3 regions of the Ureibacillus sp. FSL E2-3493 genome follow, and region 3 is predicted to be linked to each of the others. Evidence: riboswitches for the same ligand, from Rfam matches in the RefSeq annotation. Region 3 holds a riboswitch; each other region holds the start of a gene.

What was found. A riboswitch is a leader RNA that binds a small molecule or an ion and turns the genes downstream of it on or off. The one in region 3 is predicted to bind lysine.
Region 1: it holds a riboswitch for lysine, as region 3 does, so the genes downstream of both, dapA (4-hydroxy-tetrahydrodipicolinate synthase) here and MHH69_RS07675 (transporter substrate-binding domain-containing protein) in region 3, are expected to answer to the same signal.
Region 2: it holds a riboswitch for lysine, as region 3 does, so the genes downstream of both, MHH69_RS12190 (aspartate kinase) here and MHH69_RS07675 (transporter substrate-binding domain-containing protein) in region 3, are expected to answer to the same signal.

Annotation. Positions count from the first base shown of each region.
Region 1 is NZ_JBBOPK010000001.1:3,028,034-3,032,323, reverse strand. Features, by position in the region: gene MHH69_RS15635 (hypothetical protein) at 1-109, opposite strand, end outside; gene MHH69_RS15630 (hypothetical protein) at 259-504, shown strand; gene dapA (4-hydroxy-tetrahydrodipicolinate synthase) at 877-1,761, opposite strand; lysine riboswitch at 1,880-2,059, opposite strand; gene MHH69_RS15620 (alpha/beta-type small acid-soluble spore protein) at 2,434-2,640, shown strand; gene MHH69_RS15615 (bifunctional 2',3'-cyclic-nucleotide 2'-phosphodiesterase/3'-nucleotidase) at 2,863-4,290, shown strand, end outside.
Region 2 is NZ_JBBOPK010000001.1:2,362,303-2,366,592, forward strand. Features, by position in the region: gene MHH69_RS12180 (succinate dehydrogenase cytochrome b558 subunit) at 11-625, opposite strand; gene MHH69_RS12185 (YslB family protein) at 901-1,314, shown strand; gene MHH69_RS12190 (aspartate kinase) at 1,398-2,624, opposite strand; lysine riboswitch at 2,773-2,958, opposite strand; gene uvrC (excinuclease ABC subunit UvrC) at 2,991-4,290, opposite strand, start outside.
Region 3 is NZ_JBBOPK010000001.1:1,509,544-1,513,833, forward strand. Features, by position in the region: gene odhB (2-oxoglutarate dehydrogenase complex dihydrolipoyllysine-residue succinyltransferase) at 1-1,097, shown strand, start outside; lysine riboswitch at 1,271-1,457, shown strand; gene MHH69_RS07675 (transporter substrate-binding domain-containing protein) at 1,560-2,402, shown strand; gene MHH69_RS07680 (amino acid ABC transporter permease) at 2,545-3,267, shown strand; gene MHH69_RS07685 (amino acid ABC transporter ATP-binding protein) at 3,295-4,029, shown strand; partial or broken gene MHH69_RS07690 (YitT family protein) at 4,063-4,290, opposite strand, start outside.

The DNA.
Region 1 (4,290 bases), 1.5 Mb from region 3:
CTTTTGCTTGTACGTGTTCTTTAGCAATTTCCATGTTCGCTCTTAAAGTAGCTGAGTCTAAGTTGTTATTTAATGCAGCTTCTTCATTTAGTTTCTCTTCCTTTTTCATCCTGATTTCCTCCATTACTTTTAGCTGTCCTTTAGATTGCCCAATTTCATGTAGAAAATGTCATGTTATTCAAAATGGGTTTCTATTTAAGGTGCGTTTACATAGTATTAGCAAAAATATGGATACTATAATGCAAAGGAGTGATACGAATGGCTATATGTCCTTTATGTAATTCATTAAAAACGTTAGAAGTAAATTGCCCAAAATGTCATACGACATTAGAGGATTCAGGGAAAGTGTCTGATTATTTGGATCCTTATGGACACTATAATGATGAAGAAACGGTCAAAATGGGAGATGGTTATCCTAATACGGCAAAAGATCAAATTTGTCCCCATTTAATGGTTTGTAAGTCTTGTGGATATGATGAAGTACGGTTTATTAAAGAGGAATAATGAATGGTCATCGCACTGTTTATTTACAGTGCCTTTTTTTATTTTTTAATAAGTTCGCCGTATTTTACTCCCATTAGAATGAAGGGATTACTTCCATTAATAATAGGGAATGTACTATTTGTTTTTCTGTTGTTAAAAGTATATTTTCTTCAGATTGCTTTGCATGGGAATACACTGTGAAATATTTTGATATAAAATATAGGAAGGAATGGAGGAAAGTGTTATATTTGGTACATAATTCTAATAACAGACATGTTACTCAAACTTCTGTCAAAAAGTAAATAGATGGAGGGGAAGTTAAAACATATGTAATAGAAAAGAGATCGTCAATTGGAAGACGATCTCTTTGGAAACTTTGGAATAATCGATTATTTAAGAAATGACTTTATGTTGAGTATTTAAAACCTCTTTCAATGAATCGAGTTCTAATTTGTTTAGTGGCACCATTGGTAAACGTACACCACCAACCGGAATTCCGTTTAAATTTAAAGCTGCTTTTACTGAAGTCGGATTAGGAGTAGCAAAAAGTACTTTCATGATAGGTAACAATTTACGATGGTCCTTTGCTGCTTCACTTAAGTTCCCGATTAGGAATTTTTTAATCATCGCTTGCATCTCTTGACCAATAATATGAGACGCCACTGAAATGACACCAGCTCCTCCAATGGATAAGACAGGTAATGTTAAGCCATCATCCCCGCTATATAATGAAAAATTACTAGGTGTTTTTTCGATAATTTCAGCCATTGCATCTAAATTACCACTAGCTTCTTTAATCGCAACGATATTTGGTATTGCTGAAAGACGAACAATCGTTTCAACTGAAAGACTTACAATGCTGCGACCAGGTACATTGTATAGAATGATTGGTAAGGATGTTTCATCTGCAATTGCTTTGAAGTGTCGATACAATCCTTCTTGAGAAGGTTTGTTATAGTATGGAGCTACTAACATGATGCCATCCACACCAACGTTTTCAGCCTGTTTTGTTAATTCAATCGAGGCTTTTGTGTTGTAAGAACCTGTACCGGCAATAATCGGAACTCTCCCATCTACAACCTTCACAGTAAATTTAAATAATTCTACCTTTTCATCTTCTGATAAAGTTGGGGATTCTCCAGTCGTACCTGAAATGACTAAAGCATCTGTACCGTTGGCAAGCAAATAATTAATTAAGTTTTCGGTAGCCACCCAATCAATTTCTTCCCGTTCATTAAAGGGAGTCACCATAGCAGTTAAAATTTTTCCGAAATTCATACTTCTCCACATCCTTATATTTTATTAGAAAATAGAGGGAGAAGGGCGTTAAGTTAAGTAAACGCAAAAAAGCAACAACGAGGGATCGTTGTTGCGTAGAAATAAACTTCATTTCTTTGCGTAAGATAGCCCTCCATATAGAAACCTATATGACAGTCCTGCATTTGTTCAATAACAGAACCAGCTTCGAGATAATGAGGCTCTCAAAAGCTTCGGCAAATTCCCCTTTCCACAATTGTCATAGGATCTCATTATCCTCAAATTGCGTACTGATGGTCTTTGCTCCTCTATCCTTACTTCAAAAGGTAATTGAAATAAGTGAATATTTAATTATTAAAATCATACATGTTTAAACGTAAGATTGCAATACTTTAACTGTCATTTTTTTCATCTACCATATAAAGATTTTGAAAAGCTATTTCAACGTGGTTTTATTAATAAGCCTTGAAATTAAACATTTATTTAGTGAAATTTCCGTCATAAAACGAATAAAAAAGACATGTAATTGTTATTTGAATTTTATTATGACCTTTTGATTTTATTTACATGTAAATTTTTTTGACAAAATTAGTATGAAAGTATACGAGGGAAATTGATACTTTGGTGGAATGATTTATCACAGTATTAATTAGCGCACCTGGAACATTCTAATATCACAAGGAGGTGAAGAAAATGGCTTCTAATAGAAGTTCAAATAAACTACTGTTTCCTGGTGCACAAGCTGCAATGGATCAAATGAAATATGAAATCGCACAAGAATTTGGTGTGAACCTTGGACCTGAAGATGCTTCACGCGCGAATGGTTCAGTTGGTGGTGAAATTACAAAACGTCTTGTTCAAATGGCAGAGTCACAATTAAAAGGACGTTCTGGACAATAATTGAAAATTTAGAGTGACTGGGGGCTGATACAAAAAACTTCATTTTTTGTGTCAGCCTTTAAAAATGATACATATAATATTGCCCCATTTTTGAGACGATTATTGCTAGATAGCAAACAATATTATAAAACTGTTAAATATTAATAAATAAGTATATTTATATCTTACTTTTTGATATTATTTAATTGTTTGAAAAGTCTTATAAATGGGAGATGAGTTTTAATGTGGAAGAAAGTTTCCGCCTCTGCCTTAGCTTTATCGATAGCTGTTGTCGGTATGACAAATATTGAACAAGCAAGTGCTAAAAAAGTAGATGAGGTAACACGTGGCGAATATGTAAAAACAGTTATTGAAGCTATGGATGTAGAATTAGGTTCAGGCAAAACGGTTAACTTTAAAGATGTTCCTGATTCTTTAAAACCGTATATTGAAAAAGCAATTGAATTACAACTCATCGAAGGAAAGACGGATAAACGTTTTGCACCAGAGGGAAAAATGACCTTAGAGGAAGCCGTTGTCAGCCTTGTTCATATGCTAGATGATGACAAAACGTACTCAGAAGATACTTTAAAGAAATATAAAGATTATCATGCAATTAAAAAAGAAAATCGTGATGAATTTGCAAAAGCGGTTGAATATGGGTTTTTAAATAGTTTTGAAGGAAAAACGTTAAAACCGAAAAATGTCATTTCTGAATATCAATTATATCAACTATTAAACGCTTTTCTTGAAGAATATAAAACAACCGTTGATTTACGTATTTTAGGTACATCAGACATTCATACAAATTTAATGAATTATGACTACTACAAAGATACTGAATCGAACAGTTTAGGTCTTGTTAAAACAGCAACATTAATTAAAGAAGCGCGTAAAGAAAATAGCAACACATTATTATTTGATAATGGTGATACGATTCAAGGAACTCCATTAGGTTCTTATAAACAATCGGTTGATGTTTTAGAAGAAGGGGAAGAACATCCATCGATAACGGCAATGGAACTGTTAGATTATGATGCATCGACTCTTGGGAACCATGAATTTAATTATGGATTAGATTATTTAGATGAAGTTTATGATGATGCTGATTTCCCATTTGTTAATGCGAATGTACGTGATGCAAGTACAGGTGATTATATGTATACGCCATATGTCATTATTGAAAAAGAAGTTGTAGATGAAAAAGGCAAAGAGTCTACAGTCAAAGTTGGTGTAACAGGTATTGTTCCACCTCAAATTTTAAATTGGGACAAGTCTCACTTACTTGGACAAGTGACGGTAGATGACTCAGTACATGCAGTTGAAAATGTTGTTTCTGACATGGAAAAAGAAGGGGCAGATGTAATTGTCGTTCTTTCCCACTCTGGTATGGGTGATATGACACATACTGAAGGGGAAGAAGATGTCACTTATTTGTTATCTAAAGTAAAAGGTGTAGATGCAATCATTTCAGGTCATGCCCACCAAGTATTTCCTGGAGATGTGGATGCATCATTAACTGGTGTCAATGTAGAAGAAGGAACGATGAATGGTGTTCCTGTTGTTATGCCAGGTAAATACGGAAGTCATTTAGGTGTGATTGATTTAACGTTGGAGAAAAAAGGTAAGGATTGGAAAGTTGTTAATGGAACAGGGGAAGTTCGCAAAATT
Region 2 (4,290 bases), 850 kb from region 3:
TACTATGTTATTATACGAATGCTAGAATTGCAGCAACACCAATGATACTTAATAGAACGAAGAAGATCATCGTTACATAAGTTGCAACCTTTTGTGAACTTTTCGATTGTGTAATACCCCAGCTCACTAAGAATGACCAAATACCGTTTGCTAAGTGGAATGTAGCAGCTAAAATACCTAAAATGTAGAATGCTAACATAAACGGATTAGCAACGATTTCTTCCATCATATTAAAGTCAACATCTGCACCAAGAGCTTTTTGGATACGAGTTTGGAAGATGTGCCAAGCAATGAAAATAACAAGGAATACTCCCGAAATACGTTGCAACATGAACATCCAGTTACGGAATGTCCCGAAGCGCTGTATGTTTGAAGTGGCAGTAAAAGCAATAAACACACCATATAAACCGTGGAATAGAATTGGTATGTAGATTACTACCCACTCAACAATTAACAATAGCCAATGTGGAACCAATTCCATAATCCCTATTGAATTGTTGTAGTTTTCTTCTCCACCAGTAGCAGTGAAGTTCAGTGATAAGTGAAACACTAAGAACAGACCTACAGGAATAATACCTAATAGTGAATGTAAGCGTCTCCAGTAAAACTCATGATTTTTTGACAAGACTATTACCCCCCCTAGTACTTTTAAATACCCGAGCCAATTTCACTTCACGATTTTGTAAAGGTTCATAGATTGACTGTGTATTTCATAATGGTACAATATTATGACATGTCCATTGTACTCTCAAGAATTACGAGCGTCAAGGTTGCATACAATTTTTTATCTCATCATTTCATTAAAAAATATGCGCTATCTCGGTAGAATTTTCTCTTTTAAAGAATATTTTACTTTCTTATACTAAATAATGAAGAAATTAAGAAAGAGGTAATTTTAAAATGACTCACATCCACAACACTGTCCCAGCATTTGGCTACGAAATTATTCGAGATTATTTACTTCCTACCATTCTTGGAAAACATGAAAAGGATGTTCTTTACTGGGCAGGGAAAGATTTAGCCCGCAAATTTCCATGTACTGATATTCAGCTCATTATCTCCTTCTTCCAAGACGCAGGTTGGGGCGTTTTAACCCTTGATAAAGAGGAAAAGGATGGCTACATATTTCATCTAACAAATGACGCCGACTTATTAAAAATCGAAGAACGTTCCTTCCGACTAGAAGCAGGCTTCATCGCTCAACAAATTCAAGCATTACAAGGTTGTCTTACAGAATGTTTCGACGAAAAACGCGAGAAACAGCAACAAGTCGTCTTCACACTTAAATGGGATAAAAAAGAAAAAGTAGATTAATTCCTACATATTATAAAAGCCAATTCCAAAGACTACTCCCCTTCCATATCGACATGAAAGGGGATATCTATGGAATTGGCTTTTTAATTTACGTACTCTTCCACTAATTGAAACTCATCATGTAACACATTTGCTGCCCGGACCATTTCATCTTGCGGTACGACAACGGATACTTTAATCTCCGACGTACTGACCATTTTCACTATTATATTTTCTTTGCGTAATCGATCAAACATTTGGGCAGCGACACCTGGATTGGAAACCATTCCTGAACCAACAATTGAAACTTTTGCTAAGCCTACTTCAAAATCGGCAAAACTAAATCCTAATTGGGCTTTATTTTGTTCTAACACTTTAATAGCTTCAGCAAAATCTTCTTTTGCAATGGAGAAAGATACGGTTGGTTTCACTCCATCGATAGCTGCTTGAACGATAATATCTACGTCGATGTTAAACTTTGATAGAGTCATAAAAATATTCGCTAGAGAGGAATTTTCATAGGAATCAAAACCTACTGTTAACCGAATAATGTCTGCTTCATATGCTACACCACGAACAACTCTATTTTTCTCCATTTTTACCTCTCCTTTTATCCATGTCCCCTCGACATCGTTTGTGCTAGATCGAACGACGATCGGCATTTCATATTTTTTCGCTAGTTCCACTGCCCTCGGATGAACAAAAGTAGATCCTAAATGGGCCAGTTCAAGCATTTCATCATAGGTCACTTCTTTTAGTTTCCGAGCTTCCTTTACAACCGAGGATTCGGCTGTGTAAATTCCATCCTGCTCAGTTAATATTTCAACATATTCCGCATCTAGAACTGTACCAATGGCAATTGCTGTCGTTTCTGGACCGCCTTCCCCTAAAGTCCACAAATCTTTATATTGATCATAACCTTGAGAACCTGCCACAATAGCTATTTCCCCGTTATGTATCCGTTCAAGAAGAAAATCGTGGTGTATTTGTTCAATTAATATATTTCCATTGGACTTCACCGCTTCTATTCCTGCCTGCCAACCAGAAAGGGAAACTGCCTTACATCCTTTCTTTTCTAGTACAATCGCTAGTAAACTACTAGCAACTTGCGTGTTAATCGCTTTTAGCGCATGACTTTCTCTATCAGCAATTCTTTCGGTAAAAATCGACGAATAAGGAAGTAATTTTCCTTCTAGTAATTCAATAGAAGGAACAACTACTATAGTATTTTTTCCATTGTTTCGATGCTTTAAAATTCGTTCCGCTAGTTTATCAATTCTTTCCGGTGTTAAAAGGGAAGAACTGTCGACTTTCACTACAATTGTCTCCATTGGTACACACTCCTTTTACAACTTTCGAAAAAGTGTATTTTTCATCAATTCAGAAAACTTATACATTCATTATACCATTTCAAAATAAAAGCAGCTTCTCACTGAGTGTGAAAAGCTGCCTCAAAAATATACCGATCGGTAAAATCTTTTATGAGATAGCCCTCCAGAATCACTCTGACTGATTCTGACAGTCTTACACTTCTTAAATGCAAAACCAGCAAATAAATCTGAACAATGGATTTATCGCTTCGGCAAGTCTCCCTTTCACCACCTTTCCTAGGAATTGTTCATCCTCCAGATGGTTACTATTGAACCTTGCACCTCTATCATGTTCGTATTCATATTTAAACTTACAATAGCACACCGTTATTCCTTTGACAATGTGTCTTTATGAAAGTGATTGTAGATAGCCATTGCTGATGAACTTGGAATATGGGCTTCCATTAATTGCTCTATCGATGATTCTTTTATTTTCTTAATAGAACCGAAATGTTTCAGCAACTGTTGTTTCCTTTTCGGTCCAACCCCTTCAATGCCATCCAAGACGGATTGGATCGCATTTGTTTGATGTTGTTGACGTAAAAATGTAATTGCAAAACGATGGACTTCATCTTGAATACGTTGTAATAAATAAAATCCATCACTCGTTCTTTTCATTTCCACTGGGATTGGAGGTTCTCCGTACAATAATTGGGATGTATTATGTTTATCATCCTTTGCTAAACCTGCAATGGGAATGAATAATCCTAATTCATCTTCAATTACCTCCCGCGCCACTTCCATTTGCCCTTTCCCACCATCAATAATAATTAAATCTGGCAATGGTAAGTTTTCCTTTAACACCCTTGTATAGCGACGTCGAATTACTTCTTGCATAGCACCATAGTCATCGTGCTTAGCCGTTTCCCGCAATTTATATTTCCGATATTCCTTTTTTGCCGGTTTTCCATCGATGAACACGACCATTGCCGACACAGCATCCGCTCCGTGCATATGGCTATTATCGAAGGATTCAATTCGAAGAGGTGGGGCTATGTTCATGGCATTACCTAATTCTAAACAAGCCCCAACAGTTCGTTCTTCTTGCCGTTCAATTAATTGGAATTTTTCTCGAATGGCAATTTGAGCATTTTTCGTAGCTAAATCGACCAATTCCTTTTTCGAGCCTCGCTTCGGCGTAACAACTTTCATTTGTAAATAGTTTTCTAATAACGATTTTTCCACATTCGTCGGAATGAAAATTTCCTTCGGTTTAATATGCTCAGGTATATCGTAAAACCGACCGATAAACGTTTGGAATTCCTCTTCTGGTTCCCGGTATATTGGAAAGATGGATACATCCCTTTCAATTAATTTCCCTTGGCGTACAAAAAAGACTTGAACACACATCCACCCTTTTTCAACTGCATATCCAAAAATATCCCGGTTCGATAAATCACCCGAAACGATTTTTTGTTTTTGCATAACCGTTTCAATATGGGCAATTTGATCTCTATATTCCTTTGCCCGTTCAAATTCTAAATTTTCCGCTGCATCGAGCATTTTCTGTTGTAACTCTTTTTTCACATCTTCAAATCCACCATTTAGAAACTTTGTAATTTCCTCAATCATGTCATCATAAACATGTTCTTCAATCTCCTTTACACAAGGAGCTAAACATTGTCCT
Region 3 (4,290 bases):
AAGCTGGCGTTTTAACTCAAATCCTAGCTGAAGAAGGCGATACAGTTCTTGTAGGTCAAGTAATCGCTGTTGTTGAAGCTGGAGAAGGCGCAGCGCCAGCACCAGCTGAAGAAGCTCCAAAAGCTGAAGCTACACCAGTAGCAGCTGCACCAACACCAGCACCAGCTGCAACTCCAGTAGTAGAAGAAACTTCAAACGAACGCGTTGTTGCTTCTCCAGCAGCACGTAAATTAGCACGTGAAAAAGGCATTGATTTAGCATCAATTTCACCAGTAGATCCACAAGGTCGCGTACGTGTACAAGACGTAGCTGCTCATGGTACAGCACCTGTAGCAGCACCAGCAGCACCAGTTGTATCTACAAATGGTCCGATTGTTTTCACACCAGCAGCTGAATCTGACCGTGTAACAATTGAAAAAATGAGCCGTCGTCGTCAAACGATTGCAAAACGTTTATTAGAAGTTAAACAATCAACTGCAATGTTAACAACATTCAATGAAATTGACATGACAAACATCATGGCTTTACGTAAACGCAAACAAGAAGAGTTCGTAAAAGCAAACGATATCAAACTTGGATTTATGTCATTTTTCACAAAAGCAGTTGTTGCGGCGCTTAAAAAATATCCATACGTTAATGCACAAATCGTTGGAGATGAAATCCATTTAAATAACTTCTTTGATATCGGTATTGCGGTTTCAACTGAAGAAGGTTTAGTTGTACCAGTAGTCCGTGATGCAAATAGCAAAAACTTTGCTGAAATCGAAAAAGATATCGCAGAATTAGCGAAAAAAGCTCGCGACAAAAAATTAGGCCTAAACGACATGGCTGGTGGATCATTTACAATTACAAACGGTGGTGTATTCGGTTCATTAATGTCTACTCCTATTATGAACGGTACTCAAGCTGGTATTTTAGGTATGCACTCTATCGTTAACCGTCCAGTGGCTGTTAACGGGGAAGTGGAAATCCGCCCAATGATGTATGTAGCTCTTTCTTATGACCACCGTATTATCGATGGTAAAGATTCTGTTGGATTCTTAAAAACAGTTAAAGAGTTAATTGAAAATCCTGAAGATTTACTTTTAAATTCTTAATTATAAGGAAGCCTCTAGCGAAATTATTTTGCTAGAGGTTTTTTATATTTCGACCTTTAAAATGGAATATATAACTATATGAATATTTTATTAATCAGAATAATCAATGTTGACACAAAGATGTTAATATAGTAACATATTAATAGTAATTTAATATTAAAACCTCACGTTACGAGTGGGGTAGAGGCGCGATATTTATTAGTTTTTCATGGAGCTTAGAGCAAAGCAATGATATGGAAAATAGGAAATGTCGCCGAAGTGTGTAAGTAGGCTCTCTACTTCATGCTGGGTCTGCAGTGAATAATTGCAGGACTGTCTCAGATGGAGTTTCCCAACCATCTGAGGGGTGCTATCTCAATCGGGAGCGTAAGAGGATTTGGGCTTTTCTATTCAAGCGACCTAAGTTCATCTTAGGTCGCTTTTTGCGTTATAAGCTCGAAAAAAGTAAAAGGAGAGAGAAAGATGTCGAAAAAAATCACATTATTAATGACGACTTTATTAGCAGTCATTTTACTTGCTGCATGTGGCAGTTCTGAGGAAGGTACTTCATCATCCTCTTCAAAGGAAGATAGCGATGTATTAAAAGTAGGTTTAGAAGCTGGTTATGCACCGTTTAACTGGACACAACAGGATGATTCAAACGGAGCAGTTAAAATTGAAGGTTCTGAAGAATATGCTGGTGGCTATGATGTAGAAATTGCAAAACGTGTTGCCGATGCATTAGGGAAAAAATTAGTGATTGTTAAAACAGAATGGGATGGTCTACTTCCAGCATTAGAATCAGGTGTAATTGATGCCATTATCGCAGGTATGAGTCCAACCGATGAACGTAAAAAAGTCATTGATTTTACAGAAAACTATTACACTAGTGAACTCGTTATCGTTACAAAAGCTGGTGGAAAATATGCCAATGCGAAAACATTAGCGGATTTTGCAGGTGCTAAAATCACTTCTCAGTTAAACACAACAAATTATGAAGTAATCGATCAAATTCCAGATGTACAAAAAGAAACAGCGATGGAAAGTTTCTCTCATATGCGAGTTGCATTGGAATCTGGAGTAATTGACGGCTATGTTGCTGAAAGACCAGAGGCAGTATCTTCGACTGCTGCAAATGAAAACTTTGTATATGTAGAGTTGGAAGATGGTTTTGAAACGAAAGAAGAGGATACAGCCGTTGCAATTGGTCTTAAAAAAGGCGATGAAAATTTAGAAGCAATTAATGAAACATTAAAATCCATTTCTGAAGAAGAACGCAAACAGTTAATGGATGAAGCAATTGCAAATCAACCTGCAGCAAAATAATTTTCACATAGTAGCACTGGTCGAATTATCCGGCCAGTGGCTCTATTTTTTCAAACAGAGAAATAGATAAGGCAAGATGATTTTACTATCGAAACTTCAATTATGATATGTTCGATTTTCTAAAATATTTAGGAGGATATTTATGAGTTTAGATATTTTACTCTCAATTCTAGAAGAGAATTGGCCAAGTTATTTACGTGGCGCATATATGACGTTAGTCATTGCTATTATTAGTACAATTATTGGTGCTCTTATCGGATTGTTTATCGGTGTTATGCATACGATACCCCTTCGTAAGAAATCGATAAAATCTGTTATTTTAAAAGTATTCAATTTCATATTAACAGTTTATGTGGAAATTTTCCGTGGTACACCAATGATTGTACAAGCAATGGTTGTTTTCTATGGTTTAGCTGCTTACGGATTAGAATTGGATCGCTTTGTTGCTGCCCTTGTCGTTGTCGGATTAAATACAGGTGCTTACATGGCTGAATATGTTCGTGGTGGGATTGCATCAATTGATAAAGGTCAATATGAAGCAGCTGAATCGATTGGAATGAGTCATTTTCAAACGATGCTTCATGTTATTTTACCCCAAGTTTTCCGAAATATTTTACCTGCAACGGGTAACCAATTCATTATGAATATTAAAGACTCTGCGGTATTAAGTGTAATTAGTGTAACGGAACTATTTTTTACGACAAAATCGATTGCCGGTGCAAACTTCCGCTTTGCAGAATCTTACGTTATAACATGTGTCATCTATTTAATCATGACATTAACCGCTACATTTATATTACGTTATATCGAACGAAAAATGGATGGCAAAAATGCCTATAAAGTAGAACAAAAACAAACGATTTAAAATCTTATCGCGTAAGGAGTAAACAAGATGGAAAAAGTAATTGAAATCAAACATCTAAATAAATCATTTGGTAACAATGAAGTTTTACGCGATGTGAACTTTTCAGTTTCGAAAGGTGAAGTGGTCTGTTTAATCGGTTCATCAGGTTCTGGAAAATCCACGCTACTTCGTTGTATTAATTTATTAGAAACGCCAACGGCTGGCGATATTATATATAATGGTACGAATATTTTAAATGATCAACATGACATTAAACGCTACCGTACCCATTTAGGAATGGTATTCCAACAATTTAATCTTTTTGATAATCATAATGTTTTAAGCAATTGTATTATTGGACAACAAAAAGTATTAAAACGAACAAAAGAAGAAGCAAAAAGAAACGCTTTAAATTATTTATCTGTTGTTGGAATGGAGAAATATGTTAATGCGAAACCGCGACAATTATCTGGTGGACAAAAGCAACGGGTAGCAATTGCTCGAGCGCTATCGATGGATCCGGAAGTAATGTTATTCGATGAACCAACATCTGCGCTAGATCCTGAAATGGTAGGAGAAGTTTTAAAGGTAATGCGTAAATTAGCAGATGAAGGTAGAACGATGCTTATCGTAACCCATGAAATGGAGTTTGCTCGAGAAGTATCGGACCGGATTGTTTTTATGGATAAAGGGGTTATTGTGGAAGAAGGTCCTCCTGAACAAGTATTAGTTAACCCATCTCAAGAAAGAACGAAAGAATTTTTAAAACGAACATTAAAATAATCGATGCGGGGCGATCCAAAATGGATTGCCCCTTTATTGTTGTAGTACTGGCATTTCAGTTAATTCATTTTCCTTTGTTAACTGTTCTTTAACTTCATCTCTATTCATTTTTTCATCTATCCGCTTTTTAAATATGGAAACGATAACTGACACAATAAATGCGGAAACGGAAGAATAAATGAAACCAATCCATCCTATTGAATATAAAGTTGTTAAAATGATGAAAAGGTCAGAAATGAATAATGTCTTTCCTGGATCCCA